DNA from 2 places in the Ruegeria sp. BI7 genome. Region 1 is predicted to be linked to the other one. Evidence: riboswitches for the same ligand, from Rfam matches in the RefSeq annotation. Region 1 holds a riboswitch; the other holds the start of a gene.
The links. A riboswitch is a leader RNA that binds a small molecule or an ion and turns the genes downstream of it on or off. The one in region 1 is predicted to bind cobalamin.
Positions count from the first base shown of each region.

Region 2: another riboswitch for cobalamin. It lies ahead of ACR0JB_RS16080 (hypothetical protein); the one in region 1 lies ahead of ACR0JB_RS19015 (DUF1636 family protein).

Region 1 covers NZ_JBQFSK010000011.1:58,417-64,026, reverse strand. Annotated here, with positions in the region: gene cobN (cobaltochelatase subunit CobN) at 1-2,432, opposite strand, end outside; gene cobW (cobalamin biosynthesis protein CobW) at 2,436-3,491, opposite strand; gene ACR0JB_RS19015 (DUF1636 family protein) at 3,488-3,877, opposite strand; cobalamin riboswitch at 3,961-4,169, opposite strand; gene ACR0JB_RS19010 (LysR substrate-binding domain-containing protein) at 4,242-5,126, opposite strand; gene ACR0JB_RS19005 (NAD(P)-dependent oxidoreductase) at 5,229-5,610, shown strand, end outside.
Region 2 covers NZ_JBQFSK010000007.1:136,084-141,693, reverse strand. Annotated here, with positions in the region: gene nudC (NAD(+) diphosphatase) at 1-26, opposite strand, end outside; gene ACR0JB_RS16095 (bifunctional 2',3'-cyclic-nucleotide 2'-phosphodiesterase/3'-nucleotidase) at 216-2,096, shown strand; RNA gene ffs (signal recognition particle sRNA small type) at 2,136-2,234, shown strand; gene ACR0JB_RS16085 (alpha/beta hydrolase family protein) at 2,267-3,124, opposite strand; cobalamin riboswitch at 3,260-3,480, shown strand; gene ACR0JB_RS16080 (hypothetical protein) at 3,564-3,971, shown strand; gene ACR0JB_RS16075 (protein-tyrosine phosphatase family protein) at 3,973-4,467, opposite strand; gene ACR0JB_RS16070 (DNA polymerase III subunit gamma/tau) at 4,601-5,610, shown strand, end outside.

The DNA.
Region 1 (5,610 bases):
ATGCCTGACACTCGCTCGGACCCCTTGTCCCAGACTGGCTTGACGCCCAACAGGTGCAGCGCCATGGCGAATTCTTCGCCTGCCGTGCGCATGGTGGCCGAGCCCCATAGGTCGACGATCAGGCCCTTGGGATAATCACCTTCCTCTTGCAAATGCCGCCGCACCAGCTCTTCGGCCAGCTTCACGCCTTGGGTATAGGCGGCGTGGGTAGGAACCGAACGCGGATCGGTGGTATAGAGGTTCCGACCGGTAGGCAGCACATCCGACCGTCCACGATAGGGTGAGCCGGACGGTCCGGCCTCGATCCGTTTTCCCGCCAGCACGTCAAGCAGAGCCCTGCGTTCCGCACGGGCGGAAGGGGCGGGGTCAAAATTACCGGTGACCTCAGGCGTGCGACCAAAGATGTGCAACCCGTCACCGAACTGGCTTTCCTTGATATCGCAGACAAAGCGGTCGATGCGGGTGATTGCCTCGGCAGTGCAGGTGGCCTGATCCAGACCTAGGTCGTTTTCCAACCCGATGGCCTGCGCCTCATCCCGGATATCTTCTTGCAGGCGGTCCCGGCGCTTGGGGTCCAGCCCGTCGGCGTTCGAAAACTCGTCCAGCAGGGATTCCAGCCGCACCATCCGGTCGGGCGTGCCGCTTTCCTTCATCGGGGGTGGGATATGACCCAGCGTGACCGCCCCGATCCGGCGCTTGGCCTGCGCGGCCTCGCCGGGGTCATTGACGATGAAGGGGTAGATCACCGGCAGATCGCGGATCAGCGCCTCGGGCCAGCAATTCGCCGACAGGGCGACCGATTTGCCAGGCAGCCATTCCAGCGTGCCATGCGCGCCGATATGGATCAGCGCATCCGCACCCAACCCTCTGCGCAGCCACAGATAAAAGGCCACATAGCCGTGGCGTGGGGTGCGTGAGAGGTCGTGGTAATCATCCTCGCGCAACTCGGGCGTGCCACGTTCGGGCTGCAGCGCGATCAGCGCCTTGCCACGGCGCAAGGCGGTGAATTGGAAAGCGCCGTCTGTGAATGCTGGGTCATCCTCGGGCCTCCCCCAAACGGTTTCGAGGTCGCCGCGCAATTCATCCGGCAGATCGGCCAGCGCCGCCAGATAGTCCGCAAGCGGCCACGATACCCTTGCATCCATCAGGGTTTCGGTAATGGGTTGGGCGGGGGCGGTGTCGTACCCTTCGCCCTGCAGATCGGCCAACATCGCCTCGGCTGAGGCCAGCGCGTCCAGCCCCACAGCATGGGCCATCTGCCAGTCCTTACCAGGGTAAGTGGACAGCACCAGCACCGGGGTTTGATCGGCCTTGGGCTTGTCATGCAAAGCTAGCCACCCGGTCACCCGTTCGATGATGGCCTCGATCCGTTCATCTTCGGCCCGGTGGGCAAATCGCGAGTATTCCAGATGTGGGTCACGTTTCCCGGGTTCTTTGAATGAGGCGATGCCCGCCGAAATCCGCCCGTCTACCTCGGGCAACACCACATGCATGGCAAGGTCGGCGGGCGAGAGGCCACGTTCCGCCTCGGCCCAGGCCTTGCGGCGTGCAGTTGACAAAGCGACCTGAAACACAGGGACATTGGCCGCGTCCAGCGGAGATGTGCCAGACGCGCCCTTGCCCGAGAATGAAGTGGCGTTGATTATGGCCGACGGCTGCAATGCTACAATATTTCCGCGCAACCATTCGGCGGCGGTTGGGGCTTTCAGCGACGGCGCGAACAGGCCCACAGCCTCGAACCCGCGCGCGCGTAGGTTACGGATCAGGGCCGCGACCGGGGCGGTGTCCGCCGAGGTCAGGTAAGCGCGGTAGAAACTCACGAGAAGGCGTTTTGCATCGCCCGTGAACGCCTTTTCCACCGGAATTACGCCACGGTCAGGGCACCAGGCGCCGCATTCGGGGATGGTTTTAGCGCCCATCACAGGGCCTGCATAAAGCCCCGCCGCCAACGCCATCTGTGCCAGCGCGGCCTGCGCTGCAACTTCGCCGCCGGTATCGCACAGATGCGCCAGCCGCCGCAGGGTTGAAACGGGTAGGGTGGAAAAGTCGTCCAACCGCGTATCTTCGCGCCCATCCGCTGGCAGGACAGCCAGCGCGATGCCCTTGTCCTGCGCCAGCGCCAGAACCTGCTGCAGGCCATAGGACCAATAAGGCACGCCGCCGATCAGGCGGATCAGGATGCCTCTCGCACCTTCCAGAGTTTGTTCGACGTAGGTGTCGACGGACAGAGGGTGTTTCAACGCCGTCAGATTGGCCAACCGCATCGTGGGCATCCGCCCCTCAGCCCCGCCACCGCGATGCCAGCCTGCCGCGAAAGCTCCGAGGTCGCTGTCCGAAAAGGACAGCACCACCAGATCCGCCGGGCTTTGGCCCAGATCGGTCGGGGTCTCGGTTTCCTCGAGCCCGTGGCTTTCGCGGAAGACGACGTGCATGGCTTACTCGGCGGCCTCGGTCACACCCGCGAGGATCTCGCGGATCGCGGCCTCTTTGATGTCGTCATGTTCGGCAATCACCACCAGACGCGAGCGGCGCTCTTCGCCGGGTTCCCATGGGCGGTCGTACTGATGTCGCACGCGTGCGCCAACCGCCTGGACCAACAAGCGCATCGGTTTGCCCTGAACAGCGGCGTAACCTTTGACCCGCAGGATGTTCAGCTCATTTGCCAAGCGTTCGATATTGGCAACCAGTGCTGCCGGATCGGTCTGTTCCGGCAACTCGACGATAATGCTTTCGAAATCGTCATGTTCATGATCGTGGTGGCCATCGTGGTGCGACGGGCGTGCATCCATGTCATCCTCGGCGGCAGCCTCAAGCCCCAGTACGACGCGCACGTCCACAGCGCCTTCGGCAACTTCGACGACGGGCAGGGGGCGCGGAGCCTCGGCTGCGATCACTTCTTTGGCCTTTGCCACGCCTTCCGGACCAGCCAGATCGGGCTTGGTCAGCAGGATGATGTCGGCGCAGGAGATCTGATCCTCGAAAACCTCGGACAGGGGTGTTTCGTGGTCGATCGAGTCATCGGCCAGGCGCTGGGCGTCCACAGCCTCGACATTCGGGGCGAAGCGACCGGCGGCGACAGCCTCGGCATCGGCCAGAGCGATCACGCCGTCCACGGTGATTTTCGAACGGATATCGGGCCAGTCAAAGGCTTTCAGCAGCGGCTTGGGCAGGGCCAAGCCCGAGGTTTCGATCAGGATGTGATCGGGGCGCGGTTCCAGCGCCATTAGGGCTTCGATGGTCGGGATGAAATCATCGGCCACGGTGCAACAGATGCAACCATTGGCCAATTCCATGATGTTTTCTGCGGGGCAATCGGGAATGGCGCAGGACTTGAGGATATCGCCATCGACGCCAACATCGCCGAACTCATTGACGACAACGGCCAGACGCTTGCCCTGCGGGTTCTGCATTAGATGTTTGACCAGCGTGGTTTTGCCCGAACCCAGAAAGCCGGTGATCACAGTGACGGGGAGTTTTTCGAGGTTGCTCATTTCAGGGCTCCAATCGGGGGAATGCGGGCCGCACAGTTTTTGCGGAAATGTTCGGGACGTTCGCGCCATTTGACCAAACCGTCTTCGGCGGCGAGATACTTGGTGACGCCTTCGACGATGGTGTCGACATGGTCGATTTCGTTCAGGTTTTCGTACACAAAGGTCCAGCGGGTCGGTCCGCCGCGCAGCACTATGGAACAACCCTGATCGCAATTTGACAGGCACTCGACCGGCTTCAGCACGATACCTTCGGGCAAATCTGCGTCTTCCAGTGCCTTGTGCAGCAGGGCACCTGGACGTTGCGCATCGTCTTCAATCGGCAGGCCACGCCGACAGGTCGTGCAGACCAGCAGCTCGACTGGTGCAGTCTCGGTCACGTCTCTCATCCCCCCAAATCCTCTTTGCAGGGGACGGGGTTTCATGCGGGCCACGTCTGCACATGGACCCGACACCGGATCACCCCGTCCGGTTTCAACTTCGGGTGCTGGCAGGTCTCCCGGCTTGCGGATGTCGGGGCGTTTGCCCCGGCAGATGTCCCGCCTTCCCGGCCTTGCGGGCCAGTGGCATTGGGCACCCTCTCCGGTCACGGTCGCGGGGGCGGCTGCGTTTGACGGTTGCCCGCTGACGCATTCCCTTTTCATCCATCCGAAGATGGACACCAACGCATGCGACATGCGGCACGGGCAGGGGGCTTGTCAAGCACGAGGCGCATGGTGAAATCGTTCAAACCGAAAAAGCGACCAGCCTGTGTCAATCTGCGGCATGCACGGCCAGCCGTTCCCGCAGCCAGGCGCAAAACAACCCTGCCGCAGCGGTCGGTTGCGCAGCGCCTTGTGTACGGATCAGGTAATGCGATTGGGCAAAGGGAATCGCAGGACCCGCAATTGCAATCGGCGCAGCCTGCCGGATCGCATTCCGGGCGAACCGTTCCAGAACCGTTGCATAGCCCGCACCGGCCATCACAAGCTGCAGTGCTGCGACCGAGGTGTCCACCGAATGTCGGGGCGGTTGGTCCGGAAGCGCGAGTCCGTTGGCCTGAAAGTACCGCGCCCAGTTGTCTTCGTATCCAAGGATATGAATCAGAGGGCCTTGCCGCAGTACGTTCAGGGTCGCGGGCGAGTCCCCGGCCCGGCATACCGGTACCAGCATTTCGTCTGTCAGCTTTTCGGACTGAACGCCGAGCCAATCGCCATAACCCAACCGGATTTCCACATCCACATCGCCGGGGGCCACGCTGTCATTCCAGATGTGCGAGACAAGGCGTACGGGGATCTCGGGGTGGCGAGCGGTAAAGTCGGGCAGTTCCGCCGCGACCCAATAGGTGGCTGTCGATATCGCCGCACGGATCGTCAGGGTCTGGCGAGAGGCAGGGCCGAACAGGCTGTTGGTGGACAGGGCGATGTCGCCAAGCGCACGCCGCACAGTCAACGAATAAGACTGCCCCAGCTCAGTCAGTTCCAACCGCCGGGCATTCCGGGTGAACAGCTTTTGCCCAAGCTCGGCCTCAAGCGACCGGATATGCAATGAGACCGCCGTCTGCGTCAGGCCCAGCTCTTTTGCTGTGGTGGTGAAATTCAGATGCCGCGCGGCGGTTTCAAAGCTGCGCAACCATGTGGGGTTTGGAAGGCGGTCCATAGATCACCAAATTATTTTGACCATAATTGGCATTATTAATCATTTTCGTTTCTAACAGACAACACTGATACTCGGCCCGAATACGACCGTCAGGAGGGAAACATGAAAGTCGGATTTATCGGTTTAGGAAATGTGGGCGGCAAACTGTCCGGCTCGCTTCTGCGCAACGGGATTGACCTGACGGTTCACGACCTTAACCCCGATTTGGTGGCCGAGTTTGTGGCCAAGGGGGCCGAAGCCGCGGAAAGCCCGGCGCAGATGATGCGGGACTGCGATGCCGTTATAACCTGCCTGCCGTCCCCGGCGGCCTCGGACGCAGTGATGCAAGATATGCTGCCCGAGGTCGGGCCGGGCAAGATCTGGATGGAGATGTCGACCACCGACGAAGCCGAGGTTAAACGACTGGGCGCCATGGTGATCGAGCGTGGAGGCGCGGCGGTGGATTGCCCGGTTTCGGGCGGGTGCCACCGGGCGGCTACTGGCA
Region 2 (5,610 bases), on a different contig from region 1:
AATGTCACCAGTTCCGCGTGTTTCATAGGATTTCCCTTGGGTCGTCGGCACAGGGCTGCCACGGCTGCCCTTTTGTTGCAATGCCAATGTTGCAATGCCAATTCGCACCACCCGAAAACTTGAAGCCGTCAATTGACTAAAAGCACGCTATGCAAGTTGCATTTATTATACTTTTTGGAGAAAATGATTAACATATAACCGCCAGAAGTAGAAACTTGACACATCCCCTTCCCCCGTCCCGCGCGCCACTGAAGATACGGGTTCTGGCAACATCCGATCTGCACATGAATCTATGCGGCTTCGACTATTTTTCGGACAGCCCCGACCCCTCAATCGGCTTTACCCGCACCGCCAGCCTGATCCGCGCAGCCAGGTCCGAGGCCGAAGCGCAGGGTGCTCTGGTGGTTCTGTGCGACAACGGAGATTCACTGCAAGGCACGCCACTGGGGGAATGGGCGGTTCAATCCGAAAATGCACCGCACATCCTGATGCAGGCATTTTCCGAGCTGGGTTATGACGCAATCGGCCTCGGAAATCATGATTTCGGCTTTGGACTGGAAACGCTGGACCGCGTAATTGCAGATGCTGCGTGCCCTGTGATTTGCAGCAATGCACACCGACAAGACGCCCCCAACTGCTGGCAAGATCATACGATGTTGAATCGAGAAATAAAATTTGATGATCAACATGTTACGCTGAAAATTGGTGCGTTCTCAGTCCTACCACCGCAGACAGCCAAATGGGAAGCACACCTGCTGCAAGGCAAGGTCGTCATCGAAGATATCCTGACCTGCGCCGCACAAAAAGTGACGAATCTGAAAGCGCAGGGTTGCGATTTGATCCTTGCGTTGGCGCATACAGGGATAGGGTCGGCCGAACCGGAAACGGGTTTGGAAAATGCCGTCATCCCGCTGGCCGGTATCGAAGGAATTGATGCGCTGATTGCCGGGCATTCACATCTGACACTGCCCGGAAACGCACATGACGGGATTGAGCACGTCGATGCAAATCGGGGTCTGGTTCACGGAAAGCCGGTGGTCATGCCCGGTGCGTCCGGGTCATTTCTGGGGGTGATCGACCTGACATTGGACAGGGCGGGAAATGGCCATTGGACCGTTCAGGATCATCGCGTCAGTCTGCGTTCGATATGCCCAACCAAACCCGACGGCTCACCCAAGCTTATCCAGGAAGACCCTGTTTTGGCGCGCCTTTTCGCCCGGGGCCATTCGGAAACCCGGCGGCGCACGGCGCAACCCGTTGGCCAGACCGATCAGCATTTGCACAGCTATTTCAGTTTTTGCGCCCCGGACAGAGGTTTGGTTCTGACCGCCGCGGCCCAGGCAGCAGCCCTGCGGCCCTATCTGCAGGACACGTCATTTGCGGATTTTCCTGTTCTGTCCGCGACCGCGCCTTCAAAGTTCGGGGGGCGTGCCGGCCCCCGGTTTTTCACCGACGTCCCGCCCGGCCAGATATGCCTGCGCCATGTCAACGACATGTATGCGTTTCCCAATGAGCTGCAGGCGGTAGTTGTCACCGGAGAGCAGATCAGCGACTGGCTTGAGATGTCTGCAGGTGTGTTCAACCAGATTACGCCGGGACATCAGACCACATTGGTCGACATCAACAGGGCGGGGCATAATTTTGATATTATACAGGGACTTACTTATCAATTTGATCTCTCTCAACCGGCTCGGTTCGACGCTGGCGGTCACTTGATCGACCCCGTCAACCGGCGCATTCGCAACATTCGCTTTGACGGCCAACCGATGGCCGCCGATCAACGGTTCGTCGTCGCACTGAACAATTACCGTGCCAATGGCGGGGGTCACTTTCCCTTTGTTGATCAGGCCGAGCCCATCGCGCTGCCGAACCTGCCTGTTCAGCGCGTCTTGCAGGACTATCTGTCCGGCGCACTGCCGCAAGATCCCTTGCAATATGCGCCCTATCCTTTTGGCTTTGCCCCGATGCAGGGCGCGACTGCGCTGTTAAGAACCGGTCCGAAGGCACAAACCCACATTGCCGAGCTTGAAGAATATGACCCTCACGTCGTCAGAGAAGACGATGAGGGCTTTTTGCTGATCCGTTTGACGCTCTGACGGGTTGTGTTTCCTGCGCCCGTTGCCTATATCAGACCCCGAGAGGTTGGCGCGGGCGAGCGCCTCGCCAACCTGGTCAGGTCCGGAAGGAAGCAGCCACAACGAGCCCCGCTTGGGTCGATGTCCAACCTCTCACTTTAACTCCCGACATTGAAAAGTTGCGAACAGGCCTAGGCAATCAACCGTGGCCAGACAGCCGAATTGCGCCGGGCAAAGGCACCGATATGGCCAACCTCGGACAGTCCGAACTCGGCCGGAGACAACAAATGGCGGCGTGCGTTGGGCCCGTACAGATCAGCCAGCCGCCAGACCGCGTTCATTGGCACCAGATCGTCATCCTCAAAGCTGAACAGATCCACTGGTGTGTCTGACTGTGCCCAGCGGGCCTCGGGCAAGGACACGCCGATTTCGGGCAGGTAGTTGCGCGGCGCAGTACACCAGCGGCGCCACTGCCAATAGACGCTGGCAGGCAGGTTCGATCCGAATCCCAGTGCCTTGCCCGGCAGGTAACCCAGCGCTTTTACGGCCAGGGGCGCGTGTCCGTACCAAAACAGCAAAGCCAACGCCCGATAAGGCCAGGGATGGTCCGACACAGTCACCGGCCCGGCGCAGACGCAGATCATACGGTCGATCTGATCAATATCGGGCTGAATCGGCCCCAGCATACCGCCGACGGAATGGCCGATGCTCCAGTGCTGCGCGTCGGGGTATCGCCTGCGCATCTCGGCCCGAGCCGCAGGCATGTCGATCAGCGCCCAATCCGCCATCGTGGCCTGAGCTGACTTCAATGGCCTGCTCTGCGAATGACCGAAATCGCTGTAATCATAGGTCAGACAGGCAATGCCATGTTCCGCAGCCAACCAGCGTGCGAAATGCTGATAATAGTCGCGCGGCACCCCGGTGGCGCTGTGGATCACCACTGCGATCCCAGATTCGGCCACCGGCAGGTACAGCCGAGCCGACAGTTGGGTCGAACCAGAAGGAAACTGAAAATCCTCGGTTAAAACAGCTTGTGCGGTATCCAGCATGGCGCCCTCAATCTGAACCGATTAGTTCACCACCCCAAACGGCATCTTTTGCCACCCTAAGTCAATCCTGTTTCCGCATGACCACGCGTCCACTTTGCCCCACCAAAAGGCGGCTTGACTCAGGTCACCCCTACCCGCTAGCGATTGGGTGATGGTTCTCGTCCCCGGTCCCCGGGGCGGGATGAAAAGGGAACACGGTGCGGTTCTGCCCGGAATACCGGAACGAACCAAGGCCGCGACTGCCCCCGCAACTGTAAGCGGTGAGCAATGCCGAAACACCACTGGCCGCAAGGCTGGGAAGGTCGGCAACGCAACGACCCGCAAGTCAGGAGACCTGCCATCGAACAAGAAACCGAAACTCGGACGGGGTGTCCGGGCAGGTCGTCAGCACGCTGCCACACCTGATCCATGCCCCCGTTCCACGCGCGGAGGGCGCAATATGATCTGGAAGACAAAGACACACCAATTTACCGCAACCGTTTGCCAACGCACAGGAAAAACCTGTCCGGCGCTGGCCCGGATGGCGCGCACGATCGTGCAGGCGATGGACGCGGCCGTTCCTGCGACGACGCCTGATTTTGAGTTCGACGGCAGCACTGAGCTGGCCTATTGCACGCAAGGATGCAGCGCACGGTTTCGCGCGCAAAAAGACCTGATCCGCGTCTTTTGCGACGCAAGTGATGATGCGCCCCTCGAGTCGCTGGATGCTTACGCAGATATGATGTTCGGCCCGGATGTGACTATACGCCCTGCAGGCATGCTAACCACCCCACCCTGCGCCATGCTTGAGGTCACAGCGATCCCGCCCAACCCGGTAGCACAGGCAGAACGACAGGTGGCGCTCTGATCTAGTCGCGCGTCCGCCCAAGGGCTGCCCATTCCATCTGGCCGTCGGTCTCGACGGCGCAGGACCGCACCGCCCGCAAACGGGCCAACGCTGTCTCGGGGTCTTCGCCATGCTTGACCATAAGGCGCAGCACGATCATCCCGGACCGGCCACAGCCGCCCCGGCAATGCACCAACACCCGCCCCCCGCGGGACAGAATATCAGTCGCCGCAGGGCTGACACTGCCCCACGCCGCGTCAACCTCAGGAGGCGGCGTACCGAAATCCGCAACCGGCAGATGCACCCATTCGATATTGAGTGCGTGCAGGTCTTCGCCAAGCCCACTTGCGCCCTCTTGCAGCATTTCGACCTCGGTGGTCATCGAGATCACAAGATCCGGCTGCCAGTCGCAGATCGTTCCCAAGTCCCGCGTATACCCGCCACCGCGCCCCGGAAGGGGCGACAAGGCAACGGTGCCGTTTCCAATCTGAACTGAATGAAGTGCGAACTGGCTCACTACGGACCCTCCCTGATACTCGCTTCTAAAGCGTGCAAATTGTGCTGCAAACCGAAATTCACCCAAGCCTGCTGTGGACGCGGGCGGCGGGGGTCTCTACGCTGCATCGGAACCCGAATCCGACAGAGCAGATATGAACGACACGCCCAGCCCCGCCTATCAGGTTCTTGCCCGCAAATACCGCCCGGAAACCTTTGCCGATCTCGTCGGTCAGGATGCCATGGTGCGCACGCTGAAAAATGCGTTCGAGGCCGACCGGATCGCACAGGCTTTCATCATGACCGGCATTCGCGGCACCGGCAAAACCACCACGGCACGGATCATCGCCAAGGGCATGAACTGCATCGGCCCCGATGGTGACGGCAAACCAACGACCGAGCCCTGCGGCCAATGCGAACATTGCGTGGCCATCATGGAAGGCCGCCACGTTGACGTGATGGAGATGGACGCCGCCAGCCGTACTGGTGTGAACGATATCCGCGAGATCATCGACAGTGTCCGCTATCGCGCCGCCAGCGCGCGCTACAAAATCTATATCATCGACGAGGTCCACATGCTGTCGACCAGCGCGTTCAACGCGCTGCTCAAGACGCTTGAAGAACCGCCCGAGCATGTGAAGTTCATCTTTGCCACCACCGAGATTCGTAAAGTGCCAGTGACGGTTCTGTCGCGCTGCCAACGGTTCGACCTGCGCCGGATCGAACCCGAGGACATGATCGGCCTGCTCGGCAAGATTGCGGCGGCGGAAAACGCTCAGATCGCGGATGACGCGCTGGCGCTGATTACCCGTGCGGCTGAAGGCTCGGCTCGGGACGCGACCTCGCTGCTGGATCAGGCGATCTCGCACGGTGCGGGTGAAACCAGCGCCGATCAGGTCCGCGCGATGCTGGGCCTGGCTGATCGCGGTCGGGTACTGGACCTGATGGACATGATCCTGCGCGGGGACGCTGCAGGCGCGCTGACCGAGTTGGGCGGGCAATATGCCGAAGGAGCCGATCCGCTGGCCGTGCTACGCGATCTGGCCGAGATCACCCATTGGGTCTCTGTGGTTAAAATCACGCCAGACGCAGCCAATGATCCCACCGTTTCGCCGGACGAGCGCGCGCGTGGTCAACAAATGGCCGAGGCCCTGCCGATGCGCGT